4 regions of the Staphylococcus sp. MZ3 genome follow, and region 2 is predicted to be linked to each of the others. Evidence: predicted binding sites of a transcription regulator. Region 2 holds the regulator's gene; each other region holds the start of a gene.

Region 1 (4,158 bases), 960 kb from region 2:
AACGAAAACAGGTGCCATCGGTACTTTTGTTTATGGCTTCATCTTAAGATTGTTAGGTCCACTCGGTTTACATCATATTTTTTACTTACCGTTTTGGCAGACGGCACTTGGTGGTACTTTAGAAGTCAAAGGGCACTTAGTTCAAGGTACGCAGAACATCTTCTTTGCTCAACTTGGTGATCCAGATGTGACGAAGTATTATTCAGGTGTGTCACGCTTTATGTCAGGCCGTTTTATTACGATGATGTTCGGCTTATGTGGTGCCGCACTTGCAATTTATCACACAGCTAAACCTGAACATAAAAAAGTTGTCGGCGGTTTAATGTTATCCGCTGCACTCACTTCATTTTTAACAGGTATTACCGAACCTTTAGAGTTTAGTTTCTTGTTTGTCGCACCTATTCTTTATGTAATCCATGCCTTCTTTGATGGATTAGCATTTATGATGGCAGACATTTTCAACATTACAATTGGTCAAACCTTCAGTGGAGGCTTTATCGATTTCTTACTTTTTGGTGTGCTACAAGGTAATAGTAAAACAAACTACCTATACGTCATACCTATTGGAATTGTGTGGTTCTGTTTGTATTACATCGTTTTCAGATTCTTAATTACGAAATTTAATTTCAAAACACCTGGTCGAGAAGATAAAGCTGCAGCACAACAAGTTGAGGCTACTGAAAGAGCACAAACAATTGTTGCTGGTTTGGGAGGCAAAGATAACATTGAAATCGTTGACTGTTGTGCAACGAGACTACGCGTCACACTTCATCAAAATGACAAAGTCGATAAAGTATTACTCGAAAGTACTGGTGCCAAAGGTGTAATCCAGCAAGGCACTGGTGTGCAAGTAATTTATGGGCCTCACGTTACAGTTATCAAAAATGAAATTGAAGAATTGCTCGGGGATTAAGACTAACCGAAATATCAACAGAACTAATGGCAACGATGTACGAAGTAAGAAGTGACATCGTTGCTTTTATTTTTAATGTTACATTTGAAGCATTAAGTTCATCATGCACTGTAGTGAGCCCGCAAATCGCCTCTGCTAGACAATCATCTTAATGCTATGATTAAAGCTTAAGTGCCAGATTTGAATTTAATTTCAACAACGACTTTCACTACATTAAAAATAGGGCTACTCGACACATATAGTTGTATCAAATAGCCCTTTATACAATTTTTTGGGGTAAGGTTTTACAATTTTTGGAATGGTATAGATTTTATAAAAAGTTATTTAAGTTCTTCTGCTTCAGCCATAATATCTTTTAATGTTTTAGCTGAATGTGCGAACTTGCTTTGTTCCTCGTCGTTTAATGGGATTTCTACGACGTTGCGAATACCGTTTCTATTGATGACTGCTGGAACACCAATATAAACATCTTCTTCCTCATATTCGCCTTCTAATAATGCTGATACAGTCAATACGGCATCTTCATTTCTGAAAATCGCTTCAGTAATTCTAGCTAATCCCATTGCAACACCATAATAAGTGGCACCTTTAGCTTGAATAATGTCATATGCTGCATCACGTGTTTGAACAAAAATTTGTTCAATTTGCGCTTTGCCCTCAGGACGTTGTTCAAGTAATGTCTTCAAAGGTTGACCCGCAATATTAGCGTGTGACCATACTGGTAATTCAGTGTCACCATGTTCACCAATAATTTGAGCATCGACGCTACGTGGCGCAACATCGAACGCTTCGCTTAACAATAATCTAAAGCGTGCAGAGTCTAAAATTGTACCAGAACCTATAACACGTTCTTTAGGTAAACCAGAGAATTTCCATGTTGCATACGCTAAAATATCAACAGGATTTGTAGCTACCAAGAAAATACCATCAAATTTTGATGCCATTACTTCACCAACAATTGATTTGAATATTTTCAAGTTTTTAGATACTAAATCTAAACGTGTTTCTCCAGGTTTTTGTGCAGCACCAGCACAGATGACAACTAGATCCGCATCATGACAATCACTGTATTCGCCAGCTTTCACACGAACTGTTGTTGGAGAATATGGTGTGGCATGTTTTAAATCCATAACATCTCCTCGAACTTTTTCAGTGTCTAAATCAATGATGACTAATTCATCAACAATGCTTTGGTTCACTAATGAAAATGCGTAGCTTGAACCTACTGCACCATTACCTATTAATACAACTTTGTTCCCTTTAAATTTGTTCATTACAAAAACTCCCTTATGATTAATTCACTAACATACATGTAGCTTCAAATATGTTAGTTTAATGCTGCTTATTGACGATACAAAAGCAAATAAACATCTCTTTTATTTTCAACGCATAACTTAAAAGGTCATGTGTCATCCGCTTTTAAGTTTGTGATTTATTTCACATATAAAATGTAACATGCATTAAGTACTGGGTCAATATTAAATTGTGATTTATTTCACATTTTATTTTAATTTTTACACCTTTTTAATTTGTATACGATTACATCTTAGATGTCTTTAGTCTTCGTACTTCGCCAGTGATTATTTACACTTTCACATTTTTATTATCATGTTTACTTTTTTCTAAGAAAACAACAATGTTTTTTGAATTAGTCAAATAAATGCGCGCAATCGTCGGTGTGCAAACAGACAATTGTACACAATGCTTATTGATAAGTATTTAAAAAATTAAAAATGTCATACAATTATCAAATTTGCCATTTTATTTATATTTTCTCAAACCAATTAATTGAATATCGAAATTTTTAGTAGAATAATCAAAATAGACAGATTAAAGGAGGAGTATCATGCTTACAGAACAAGAGAAAGACATTATCAAACAAACGGTGCCTTTACTTAAAGAGAAAGGGACAGAAATTACGTCAATCTTTTATCCAAAAATGTTTAAAGCGCATCCTGAACTTTTAAACATGTTTAATCAAACGAACCAAAAACGAGGCATGCAATCTTCAGCATTAGCACAAGCTGTAATGGCCGCTGCGGTTAATATCGATAACTTAAGTGTTATTAAACCAGTCATTATGCCAGTCGCATATAAACACTGTGCATTACAAGTTTATGCTGAACATTATCCAATTGTGGGGGAAAATTTATTAAAAGCAATCCAAGACGTGACAGGTTTAGAAGAACATGACCCTGTGATTCAAGCTTGGGCAAAAGCATATGGTGTTATTGCGGATGTGTTCATCCAAATTGAAAAAGAAATTTATGATCAAATGATGTGGATTGGTTTTAAACCATTCAAAATTACCAATATTAAACAAGAATCTGAAGACATTAAATCATTTACAGTTGAAACTGAAGAATATGACTTTAGTGAATTTACACCAGGCCAATACATCACAGTTGATGTTTCTAGTGATAAACTTCCATATAGAGCTAAACGTCACTATTCTATCGTATCAGGTGAAAAAAACCATTTAACTTTTGGCGTTAAACGTGATGTCACAACAGAACATGAAGGCGAAGTTTCAACAATTTTACACGATGAGATTAAAGAAGGCGATATAATTAATTTAGCTGCGCCTGTAGGTGGATTCGTATTAGAGAATACGACTGAACCACAACTTTTCTTAGGTTCAGGTATTGGTGTTACACCTTTAGTAGCTATGTATGAAGCTGCCTCTGCCAAAGGTTTAGATACACAGATGGTTCAAGTTGCTGAAAATGAACAACATTTACCTTTCAAAGACAACTTCAACAGTATCGCAAGCCATCATGACAACGCTAAATTATATACACACTTAAAAGATAAACAAGGCTATATTGGCGCTGAAGAATTACAAGTATTTTTAGCAAATAAACCTGAAATTTATATCTGTGGTGGTACAAAATTCTTACAATCTATGATCGAAGCACTTAAATCTTTAAATTACGATATGGATCGCGTACACTACGAAACATTTATTCCAAGACTAAGCGTTGCAGTATAATTGAGAAAAGAGGTTTAGTGCTCATATGAAACTTAATCAACGTTACGTAAAAGTATTTGCATTATATTTCGCGAGTATTGTTACCGCAAATATTGTTGTCAAAAATAACAATTTAATCAAAACATTGATTCAAACACTTGCCGGTTACACCGTCTTTGCAGTTGGTTTGAAGTATTTAACTAAACGTAAAAATAAATGACATCTATAAAAAACAGCTATGACTTTACTTTGTCATGGCTGTTTTTTAATTGGG
Region 2 (4,158 bases):
GAGTAAAAGTCCAAGTAAACTTGTCGTCTTTTTAAAAATATATTCTAAAATTAACCAACCTATAGCACCTGCACTGGCTGAAATGACAGTATTTGTAAATGCAAGCATCGCAATATTATCAAATGTAAAAGCACTACCTACATTAAATCCATACCAACCAATCCACACGAATATACCGCCAATCAACGTAATGATAAGATTATGTGGTGTTGATTCAGAATGTTTGTTTCCTTTTCCAATCATAATAGCTAATACTAAACCAGAAACACCTGATGTAATATGAACAACCGTACCTCCAGCGAAATCTAATACACCGAGTTTGTTAATCCAACCGCCGCCCCAAACCCAATGTGCTACTGGACTGTATACAAGAGCAGTCCATATTACTACGAATAATAAATAAGGAATAAACTTCATTTTCTCAGCGATTGAACCAGATAAAATAGAAATTGCAATCGTACAAAACATCATTTGAAATAACATAAACAAAGCGAAAGGAATATGTGGGCTAATATCTTCTTGAGTCGCAAAACCTACATGATTAAGAAAAGTATATTCCCAATTTCCGAACCATAAATTCCCATTCCCAAAACTAATTGTAAAACCAACTGTTATCCATACAAATGTAACAAGCACAATTGCTGCCATACTTTGCATGACAGTATTAAGCGCATTTTTAGATTGAACTAATCCACCATAAAATAAACTTAATCCTGGTGTCATTAGCCAAACTAATAATGTACACAAAAACATAAATATCGTATCGTTAAGATTCATACTTACCACTCCCTTGTTTTCATAATAATCTGACAATTTATAAAAAGCAAAAATGCGTTAAGTTTTATTACATCTTTTGGGATAAAATGTGCCACACTATATAAAAGTGATTTCATGAACTAAAACAAAAAAGACTACTTACTCACTTTTAAATTAGCGGAAGTAGCCATAGAATCTAACATCTATTTTATTGTTAAAATGATAACGTTAAACTTTTTGAATTGTAATTGTCCATGAAGCATTATCAATTTGTTCATAGTTTGTTACAGGATATCCATTTTCTGCTGCCCAATTTGGAATAGCTTCCGTCGCTTGCGTGCAATCAAAATCAATTTTTAATTCATCTCCAGATTGCAATGTTGCCATTTTCTTTTGCGCTTCAATTAACGGAAATGGACATACCATTCCTACTGTACCTAATTCGTGTATCATAATTATTTCTCCTTTTCCAATCACTTTTATTTGATCAACATCATTTGCATAATAATCTTCTATACTATTTGCGTTTGCTGTTTAACCTTTGCAGATTGTTGTTGTACTTTTTTCATTGGACGAACAAAGATAAAATGACTCATTGTCCATACACCAACTATCATTGATGCTAGCGCAATCCATCCTTGCCAAGTCATCGTTGCTGTTTCAACCAAACCGTTACCGATAGAACAACCACCAGCAACTGACGCACCAAATCCCATACATATGCCACCAATAGCACTGTTTCGTATTGTAATCTTATCTGGCAATCGCCATTTAAATTCTCTTGATCCTCTAGCTGCAATATATGAACCAATGAAAATTCCTAGAACTAAAAAGACACCCCAATCAATAAATTTAGTTTCACCTGTAATCAAAAAGTGTACTAAATTTGCTGATGGCGTTGTTATACCTAAACCGTCATTTCTTCCAGTTGATGCACTCATTGGCCAAGCTAAGAGTGCGATAAGTCCAATTACAATTGCTGCAATAAATGGATGGTATCGTTTTTCGAAAAGGTAATATCTAATACCTGTATAACGTTGCTTTAGTTTTGGAACAGCAACTCGAACTTTCTTATTATTGAGTGTTCTTACAACTAGAAAAATGGTGATTATAGTTAATATAACGACTAATCCCCAAAACGGAATGCCAGTTGTTTGAGACATATCACTATTTACATTCGTTGGTTGATTAATTTTATCCATTACTTGCTTTAAAATCCCTGTTTTAGTGATTGCTGCAGTAACAGCATATAATACTAATGCAATCCAACTACCAATTAGCCCTTCACCAGCGCGATACCAAGTACCTGTTGCACATCCTCCAGCCAATACTATTCCAATTCCAAAAATAAAAGAACCTATAATTGTTCCCAATATTGGAAAACTATGTGCAGGAATTTGTAAAATATCTGTTGCCGTCAAAATCAATAATCCTATACTTTGAATAGTAATAGCGATTAATAATGCATAGAACATCTTATTATTCTTTTGCACATACATATCTCGAAAGCCACCTGTTAAACAAAATCTTGTTCTTTGCATGACAAAACCTAAGAGTCCCCCGACAATTAAGCCACTAAAAATCATCCACATAATCCTAACCTCTCATTTCCGATAAGTTTAGTATGTATTATAGGTGATGATTTTCTTGTTTTCAACCTTATACACAATATTTTTGATATTTATATTATATTCATATAAGGAAGGCGATTAATTACGATTCATCATTATATCTCTACGTGTTAATTTATTAACCTATACTATATTTATCAACACAACAGTTTTTCCTTTCATTTTCAAACATAACAGAAAAAGCCTGAGACATACTTAGTCCCAGACTGTTCTATAATTAATTAAAGATATAACAAGGTTAATCATTCAAAGCTAACATCACATTTATTCACTGTAATTTTTCATAAAGAATAATAACGACTGTAATTCTATACCTAAGTCAATTTGATGTACTTGCACATCTGAAGGCGTATTAATTCTACCAGGAGTGAAGTTTAAAATACCTTTCACACCAGCTTGGACGAGTTCATCTGCAACTTTCTGTGCAACTCTTTCTGGTGTAGTTAGAATCACAACATCTATTTCTTCCTTCTTCAATGTTGTTATTAATTCATCGTTATCTTTAACAATAACGTTCCCTATTTTCTGGCCAATAACATCTTCTTTTACGTCAAACGCTTCTGTAATCGTCATATCGTCATGTATTGAAAAGTTATATGTGAGCAAAGCTTTCCCTAGGTTCCCAACTCCGACAATTGCGATTTTGATCATGTCACTCTCGCTTAGTTCAGATTTAAAGAAATCCAATAAACTATCTATATTATATCCGTACCCTTTTTTACCTAATTCGCCAAAATATGAAAAGTCACGACGAATTGTTGCCGAGTCAATTTGTAACGCATCGCTAATCGCTTTTGAATTTACACGATCTATACCTTTAGATTTTAATGAACTGACAAATCTATAATATAACGGCAAACGTTTTAAAGTTGCTCGAGGAATTTTAACTTGGTCACTCATTCGCTATTTCCTCCTTCGTGTTTGAATGAATTATATCTATGTATTCAAACGAGTTAGAGCGTAATTGTTAGATTATTAAAAAACAAATAATTGATTACAATGAATACCTAAATATTATACATTATTGAATTTTAAAAATAAATATCTTAGTTTCAAGACGGCGTTTTATACTGTAAAATGGTTATTAATGTAATAATTACGACTTTTTTCATAAGTTAATAAAATTTGAGAAAGACGAAAGGTGAAGATCGAATGATACTTTTACAACTCAATCATATATCAAAATCGTTCGATGGTGAAGATATATTTACTGATGTTGATTTTGAAGTAAAAACTGGTGAACGAATTGGTATCGTAGGAAGAAATGGCGCCGGTAAATCAACATTGATGAAAATTATAGCTGGCGTAGAAAACTATGATTCTGGAAATGTGTCAAAAATTAAAAACTTAAAACTAGGTTATTTAACTCAACAAATGACTTTAAATTCTAATGCAACAGTTTTTGAAGAAATGTCAAAACCATTTGAACATATTAAACGAATGGAAAGCTTAATCAAAGAAGAAACAGATTGGTTATCAAAACATGCAAATGATTACGATAGTGATACATATAAAACACATATGTCCCGTTATGAATCTTTATCGAATCAATTTGAACAATTAGAAGGGTATCAATATGAAAGTAAAATTAAAACAGTACTTCACGGGTTAAATTTTAGTGAAGAAGATTTCAATAAACCTATCAATGATTTTAGCGGTGGCCAAAAAACACGTTTATCTTTAGCTCAAATGCTATTAAACGAACCTGATTTATTACTTTTAGATGAACCTACTAACCACTTAGATTTAGAAACGACAAAGTGGCTTGAAG
Region 3 (4,158 bases), 620 kb from region 2:
CCATTACTGCCTTAATTGTATGCATTCTATTTTCAGCTTGATCAAACACTTTTGAATGTTCACTTCTAAAGATTTGGTCTGTAACTTCCATTTCAGCTAATCCATATTTTTCATAAATTTCTTGTCCATAAAGTGTATTTGTATCATGGAATGCTGGTAAACAATGTAAGAATATCGTTGAATCTTTACCTGTTAAATCAAACATCTGTTGATTCACTTGATAGTCTTTTAATAAATTAATACGTTGTTCAAATTCACTTTCTTCACCCATCGATACCCAAACATCTGTATATATAGCATCTGTATTTTCAACTGCTTCTGCAATATTATCCGTAATCATGACTGAACCACCATATTGACTCGCTTTTTCTTTTGCAATATCAACATATGCCTCTTTTGGATTTAATGATTTAGGTGTACAAATTCTTACATTAACACCTAACATAGCACCTGCTACCATTAATGAATGCGCAATATTATTACGTCCATCTCCAACGTAAGTTAAGTTTATTCCTTCTAGATATCCAAAATTCTCTTTTATTGTCATAAAATCAGCTAACATTTGTGTAGGATGCCAATCGTCTGTTAATCCATTCCACACCGGCACACCAGAGAACTTCGCTAAATCTTCAACAGCTTGTTGTGAAAAACCACGGAATTCAATACCATCGAACATTCTACCTAATACTTTCGCAGTATCCTCTACAGATTCTTTTTTGCCTAATTGAATATCATTTTTCCCTAAAAATTCTGGATGCGCACCTAAATCAATAGACGCAACTGTAAACGCTGCACGCGTTCTCGTCGAATTCTTTTCGAATAGTAGTGCAATATTTTTTCCAGATAAGTAGTGATGCTTAATACCGTTTTTCTTATACTCTTTTAATGTAATTGCAAAATCAATAAGTCCTTCGAATTCTGCTTTGGTAAAATCACTTTCTTTTAATAATGATCTGCCTTTTAAATCATACGGTTTTTGAATTTCTGTCATTATTTTCACCCTCGCTTCTATAATTTATTACGTTAAATGTCTTCTCTGAATAGTGGTTGACTCATACATCTAGGGCCCCCACGTCCACGTACCAGTTCGCTACCAGATATTTCAATGACTTTTATGCCTTTTTGTCTCAATAAATCATTCGATACATAGTTTCTATCGTAAGTCACTACAACGCCTGGTCTTATACATAATGTATTTGAGCCATCATTCCATTGCTCTCTAGCACCATCAATGACATCACCATTTCCTGTTGGAATGAATTGGATATCATCTATACCTAGTACGTCTTCTAAAGTATCTTTTAAATGACTAGATTGTTTGATGGCAATATCTTTATTTACGTCATCATATTCAATAATAAATATATTCATATTGCCTTCTGCCTTTAAAATGGCTGAATGCATTGTAAATTTGTCATAATCTATCATTGTAAATACTGTATCTAAGTGCATAAAAGTTCGACTAGTTGGAATTTCAATTGCTACTACTTTTTTAAACGTCGCCTGCGGATTTTCAAAAATACGTCGCGCTAACTTTTCAATAGCTTGTGCAGATGTACGTTCTGAAACGCCTATAGCCAAGACATCTTTAGATAAAACAAGTTCATCGCCGCCTTCAATATTGAATGGGCAATCTCGATCTAACCAGATTGGAATATTCGCATCTTTAAATCTAGGATGATGCTTTACAATATATTGAATAAATATTGATTCTCGTCGTCGTGCTCTCCAGAACATCCGATTGATTGTTATACCGTGTCCTATTGAGGCTTGTGGATCTCTAGTAAAATAAAGGTTTGGCATTGGATCTAAATAGAATGGATACTTATCATCCATATACTCTACTAGATGTGTACATTTCGGATTAATTTCTTCCTTACGTACCCCTGACATTATTTTATCTACAAGTTCTTGATTAGAAAGTGTCGCAAATAATGCCTTAATTTCTTCTTCATGACCTAATATTGTTTTTTTAGACTCTGCTAATACATCATCAATAAATTCACTTCTTACTTGAGGATTTTCAATACTTTCAGCTGCTAACTTCTCAAGGTAAAGTACTTCAACACCCTCTTCTCTTAGCACCTGCGCAAAATGGTCATGCTCTTTTTGAGCTACTTCTAAATATGGAATATCATCAAATAGTAATCCATCTAAATAATCAGGTACTAAATTTTCTAATTCTTTTCCAGGACGCTTAAGTAACACAGTTTTTAAAGCTCCAATTTCGCTATTTACTTTAATTGGACCATCTGTCATGTCTATTTCCTCCTTTTATCTTTGAATTCATTTAGAGTATAGACAATCTTCAAACGCTTACATGTGATTATATTCACATAAAGAAAGTCGAAAATTTCATATCTTTTTGTTATACAATACATAATAATGGATTTTTATACATAAATAAAGGTATTTTGGGTCAAAATATGCATTTTTTATTCAAAAATACCCATAAAAACATGTTGTATAAAGTTTTTTATACAGTCAATTGAATGACTATGAATTCTTTCTTTCCATAAAAAAACGCGTACACAAGTTAATATTTGGTAACTAACTTGAGTACACGTGATACGAAACAAATTTTTATTATTCATTTGATACATGTCTATTTAAATAATTTTGCATATACGTATTCTGCCATATCATTTGAGGCAGTTAAGATTAATGTAGTGTCATTTCCACTCACCGTACCTAATATCTCTTCTATATTTAGCTGATCGATAAAATAGTTTATGCCTTGGGCGAAACCAGGTGAGGTTTTGACGATAATGTATGAACCATTGATGATTGAACTTAGAACTTCATGTTCACAATAGTGTCTAAACTTTTCTCTCATCTCTTGTTCTGTTTGATTATTAATAGCTTTATAAATCCATGTTTCACAATCGATAGGGACACGATATATATTAAGTTCTTTCAAGTCTTTAGCAATTGTTGTTGCACTATATCTTACACCAAAATATTCTTCAATATATGAAATGATTTGTTCTTTTTTATAAATCTTATGCTTTTTAACTATTGTAGAAACAATTTCTAATCGTTTACTTTTCTTCATATTGTAAACTCCTTTGGTAGTTACGTTTCTTGTATTAAAAAATAAATTCATGCATGTTTCATTTATAATTTAACACTTTGTTTTGCAAAAGATAATAAAAATACATGTAAATTTTTTGTGACAACTTTTAAAATGAATTTTGTATTCTAAGTCAGCATTTAATTATCACATATCTACTACTTGTAATGATTTTAGACTGCCGAGTAGTCTTTCGGCAGACAACCCTCACACTCCTCTCATCTAATTACAAAGAGAGGGTATACCTACAAAGTCAATTATCAATGTAGGTATACCCCATATATAAGCTGTATTTAAAATTTAATTATTTATAAGTGTTTAACATTACTTCTTCTTGTTTATATATTTTTACTCCACGCCTACTTCATTCCATGCTTCATACACCTGTTCAGCTGTTTGCTCGTCATATAAATCTTTAGCCGCTTGGTATAATGCATCTTTACAATCTTTGAAGTTTGAATTACTTGTTAAGTATTCCGTTAATGCTCGGTAGTAAATTTGTTCTGATTTAGATTTCCCTATTGCTTGAATCACGTTATAAGCTGCTTTATTTGGAATTCCAGAATTCGTATGTACGCCACCATTATCTTTTTCAGTGAATACATAGTCTTTCATATGAGCTGGTTGACCAAATTGTTCTGGGTTTGACATGCTGCGTAAAGCGTCTCCCTCTTTTCCAGGTGTGTAGACATCTTCACCCATTAAGAAATCCTCGTCATCTACAAAGTATCCAAAAACATCTGAAAAGCTTTCATTTAGAGCGCCTGACTGGTCCTTATATTCTAAGTTTGCAGTCTCTTGTGTCACACCGTGTGTTAATTCGTGTGCTACTACGTCATTTGCACCCGATAAACTTGTGAATGTGCGACCATCACCATCACCATAGATCATTTTGTCACCAATCCATGCGGCATTATTTCTGTTATCTTGACCACCGTAGTTATTAACATGCGTTAATGAAACAATTGGACTACCTTGGTTGTCATATGATTCACGACCAAATGTGTCTTTGTAATAATCATATGTTTGTTTAGCGTAATAATTTGCATCTACGCCAGCACGTTGCTCATCTTTTACGAAGTTTT
Region 4 (4,158 bases), 350 kb from region 2:
CACGACTTGGCATTCGTTTAGAAAAAACATTTGAATACATCGATACACCTCATAAATTCAAAATGGGTGTATCAGGCTGCCCAAGAAGTTGTGTTGAATCAGGTGTTAAAGATTTTGGTATTATCTCAGTTGAAAATGGATTCCAAATCTATATCGGTGGTAATGGTGGTACAGAAGTTGAAAAAGCTGAATTTTTAACAACTGTAGAAACAGAAGATGAAGTAATCAAATTATGTGGTGCTTTGATGCAATATTATCGCGAAACAGGTATATATGCTGAAAGAACAGCGCCATGGTTAAGAAGACTTGGATTTGAAAATGTAAAAGAAGTCTTACTTGACCCAGAAAGACAAAATGAACTATTTGAACGCATTATGGATGCTAAAAAAGCAGTCGAAGCTGAACCTTGGGAAGCAATAACTAGCAATGCGCAAGCACGTAAAATTTTTGAAGTGGAGAAGGTGTAATACATGGAAACAAAAGAAAAAATTAAAGTGACAACTATAGATGAATTAACACCCCTAATTGGAAAAAAGGTTATTGTCAAAGACAAAGAGGTAGGATTGTTTTTAACAGAAAGTGGCAAAATTCATGCGATTCACAATATCTGTCCACACAAACAAGGACCATTGTCTGAAGGGACAGTGAGTGGGGAATATGTATTTTGCCCGCTCCACGATCAAAAAATTGATTTAAACACAGGTATTGTTCAAGAACCTGATGAAGGTTGCGTAGATGTTTATGAGGTAGAAGTTACAGACGGGAACGTATATATATGTCTGTAGAGGAATATGGCAAGGTTTACTTGATAGGTGCGGGCCCAGGTAATCCGAATTATTTGACTAAAAAGGCTGAGCGTTTAATACGTGAAGCGGATGTCATTCTATATGATCGATTAGTGAATCCGTTAATTTTACAATATGCGAATTTGACTACTGAAATTATCGATGTTGGTAAAAAGCCGTATGCAAAACATATTCAGCAAGAAAAAATAAATGACTGTATCGTGGAAGCAGCGCGTCGATATAACAAGGTTGTTAGACTTAAAGGTGGCGATCCAGCGATATTTGGTCGTGTGCAAGAAGAAGTCGACACACTAAATGAACATCATATTGCGTTTGAAATTGTACCAGGGGTGACATCAGCGAGCGCAGCAGTTGCTACTATGCAGACAGGTTTGACAATGCGTACAGTTGCTAAAAGTGTGACATTTTCTACAGGTCACTTTAAAGATTCAGAAGAAAATGAAGTGGATGTCAATTCCTTAGTGAATGGTGGCACGTTAGCAATTTATATGGGGGTAAAACGTTTAGGGAAAATTATCACACAGATACAACAATACACAGATATTGATTACCCGATAGCGATTGTCTTTCAAGCATCGTGTTTTAACGAGTTTGTTGTTAAGGGGCGTTTAAGTAATATTATTTCAAAATTGCAACACTATTCAATTGAGGCGAAACCAGGTATATGTATTATTGGGGAAGTTGTTGGTTATACTGAAAACACTCCTAAATCATATGATTCTATGAAGCAATTTTATGTAGTAAGTGGTTCTAAACATGACGCCCTTATGCTCTGTGAACATTTATATGACGAAGGTTATGGCTGTTTGCTAAACCCAAATGATACATCGAATGGCACATATCATTCGTCGCAATATGATTACTATGATGCATTTATTAAGCAGCAAGAAAATGTAACATATATTTCAACCGATCGTGCAGATGCTAATACAGTGTTATGTCACTAATTTATAAAAAATAAATGAATAAGTAAGGTTTCAACCGAGAGAATATATTCGTGTTGAAGCCTTATTTGTCGTTGTGCCAAATTTGAACGATTTAGATTGGCAATAAGCACGACCATACATGATTGTGTATTATTTCAATGAAATCCCGTTATTGATAGGGAAATTCCTTAAGTAATTAGGTGATTCCCTAATATTTTATGTTTGTGAAAAAATGTACAATCTAATTAAAGCAATAGTCTTGGGCATTTTAAAGTATTTAAAAACACGACATCTACACATCGTATTTTTATACGTAGGAGGATATAAATATGGGAAAATTTGGATTGAATTTCTTTAAGCCAACAGAAAAATTTAATGGGAATTGGTCGATCCTAGAAAGTAAAAGTAGAGAATGGGAAAAAATGTACAGAGAACGTTGGAGCCACGATAAAGAAGTAAGAACAACACATGGTGTTAACTGTACAGGCTCATGTTCTTGGAAAGTATTTGTGAAAAATGGTGTGATTACCTGGGAAAATCAACAAACTGACTATCCAAGTTGTGGTCCGGATATGCCTGAATACGAACCGAGAGGATGTCCACGAGGTGCGTCATTCTCTTGGTATGAATACAGTCCGCTTCGAATCAAATATCCATATATTCGTGGAAAACTCTGGGATTTATGGACTGAAGCATTAGAAGAAAACAATGGTAATCGCGTTGCTGCATGGGCGTCTATTGTTGAAAATGAAGACAAAGCCAAACAATATAAGCAAGCCCGAGGTATGGGAGGGCACGTGCGTTCAAATTGGAAAGACGTTACAGAGATAATCGCAGCACAATTACTGTATACAATAAAAAAATATGGTCCAGATCGAATCGCAGGATTTACACCTATTCCAGCGATGTCAATGATTAGTTATGCAGCAGGTGCTCGATTCATCAATTTGCTTGGTGGTGAAATGCTTAGTTTTTATGACTGGTATGCAGATTTACCACCTGCCTCTCCACAAATTTGGGGAGAGCAAACAGATGTGCCTGAATCAAGCGACTGGTATAACGCATCATACATTATTATGTGGGGGTCTAATGTACCTTTAACACGTACTCCGGATGCACATTTTATGACTGAAGTCCGCTATAAAGGTACAAAAGTCATTTCAGTAGCACCAGATTACGCAGAAAATGTGAAATTTGCAGATAACTGGCTAGCACCGAATCCTGGTTCAGATGCTGCAATTGCACAAGCAATGACGCATGTTATTTTACAAGAACATTATGTTAATCAACCTAATGAACGCTTTATAAATTACGCCAAACAATATACAGATATGCCGTTTATTATCATGCTGGATGAAGATGAAAACGGATATAAAGCGGGTCGATTTTTAAGAGCGAGTGACTTAGGTCAAACAACAGAGCAAGGCGAATGGAAGCCAGTTATTCATGATGCAATCAGCGATAGTTTAGTAGTACCTAATGGCACAATGGGTCAACGTTGGGAAGAAGGTAAGAAGTGGAACTTAAAACTAGAAACAGAAGATGGTTCTAAAATTAACCCTACATTATCAATGACAGAAGGTGGATACGAATTAGAAACAATTCAATTCCCATACTTTGATAGTGATGGAGATGGGATATTCAATCGTCCAATTCCAACTCGACAAGTCACTTTAGCAAATGGTGACAAAGTCCGTATTGCTACAATTTTTGATTTAATGGCAAGTCAATATGGCGTACGTCGTTTTGATCATAAATTAGAATCAAAAGGATACGACGATGCAGAATCAAAATATACACCTGCTTGGCAAGAAGCCATTTCAGGCGTAAAACAAAGTGTTGTCATTCAAGTAGCGAAAGAATTTGCGCAAAACGCTATCGATACTGAAGGGCGTTCAATGATTATCATGGGTGCGGGTATTAACCATTGGTTTAACTCAGATACGATTTATCGTTCAATCTTAAACTTAGTTATGTTATGTGGCTGTCAAGGTGTGAATGGTGGCGGTTGGGCTCACTATGTGGGACAAGAAAAATGTCGTCCGATTGAAGGATGGAGTACTGTCGCATTTGCGAAAGACTGGCAAGGACCACCACGTTTGCAAAACGGAACAAGTTGGTTCTATTTTGCAACAGACCAATGGAAATATGAAGAGTCAAATGTAGATCGTTTAAAATCTCCATTAGCTAAAACAGAGGAGTTAAAGCATCAACATCCAGCTGATTATAATGTTTTAGCAGCTAGACTTGGTTGGTTACCATCATATCCACAATTTAATAAAAATAGTTTGTTGTTTGCAGAAGAAGCTAAAGATGAAGGCATTGAGTCGAATGAGGCAATTTTAAAACGCGCGATAGATGAAGTTAAGTCAAAACAAACGCAATTTGCGATAGAAGATCCGGATTTGAAAAAGAATCATCCGAAA

The links. Region 2 encodes Rex, which represses fermentation and respiration genes when NADH is low (regulators of the CRP and FNR family bind a similar motif). Its sites were predicted from a motif close to TTGTGAAATATTTCACAA; they were not measured.
Region 1: KI230_RS01080 (L-lactate dehydrogenase) is a predicted target of Rex. The motif match lies at 2,397-2,414, and genes of this name have one in related genera.
Region 3: arcA (arginine deiminase) is a predicted target of Rex. The motif match lies at 2,321-2,338, and genes of this name have one in related genera.
Region 4: KI230_RS12055 (nitrate reductase subunit alpha) is a predicted target of Rex. The motif match lies at 1,955-1,972, and genes of this name have one in related genera.

The regions. Positions count from the first base shown of each region.
Region 1 covers NZ_CP076026.1:254,423-258,580, reverse strand. The annotation lists gene KI230_RS01085 (PTS transporter subunit EIIC) at 1-913, shown strand, start outside; gene KI230_RS01080 (L-lactate dehydrogenase) at 1,234-2,187, opposite strand; gene KI230_RS01075 (hypothetical protein) at 2,498-2,605, opposite strand; gene KI230_RS01070 (globin domain-containing protein) at 2,760-3,905, shown strand; gene KI230_RS01065 (hypothetical protein) at 3,931-4,104, shown strand.
Region 2 covers NZ_CP076026.1:2,087,010-2,091,167, forward strand. The annotation lists gene KI230_RS10210 (ammonium transporter) at 1-777, opposite strand, end outside; gene KI230_RS10215 (sulfurtransferase TusA family protein) at 985-1,209, opposite strand; gene KI230_RS10220 (YeeE/YedE family protein) at 1,269-2,348, opposite strand; gene KI230_RS10225 (redox-sensing transcriptional repressor Rex) at 2,652-3,287, opposite strand; gene KI230_RS10230 (ABC-F family ATP-binding cassette domain-containing protein) at 3,540-4,158, shown strand, end outside.
Region 3 covers NZ_CP076026.1:2,703,066-2,707,223, forward strand. The annotation lists gene argF (ornithine carbamoyltransferase) at 1-991, opposite strand, end outside; gene arcA (arginine deiminase) at 1,024-2,259, opposite strand; gene KI230_RS13330 (hypothetical protein) at 2,436-2,603, opposite strand; gene KI230_RS13335 (arginine repressor) at 2,606-3,055, opposite strand; gene aur (zinc metalloproteinase aureolysin) at 3,422-4,158, opposite strand, start outside.
Region 4 covers NZ_CP076026.1:2,440,947-2,445,104, reverse strand. The annotation lists gene nirB (nitrite reductase large subunit NirB) at 1-467, shown strand, start outside; gene nirD (nitrite reductase small subunit NirD) at 471-785, shown strand; gene cobA (uroporphyrinogen-III C-methyltransferase) at 776-1,753, shown strand; gene KI230_RS12055 (nitrate reductase subunit alpha) at 2,062-4,158, shown strand, end outside.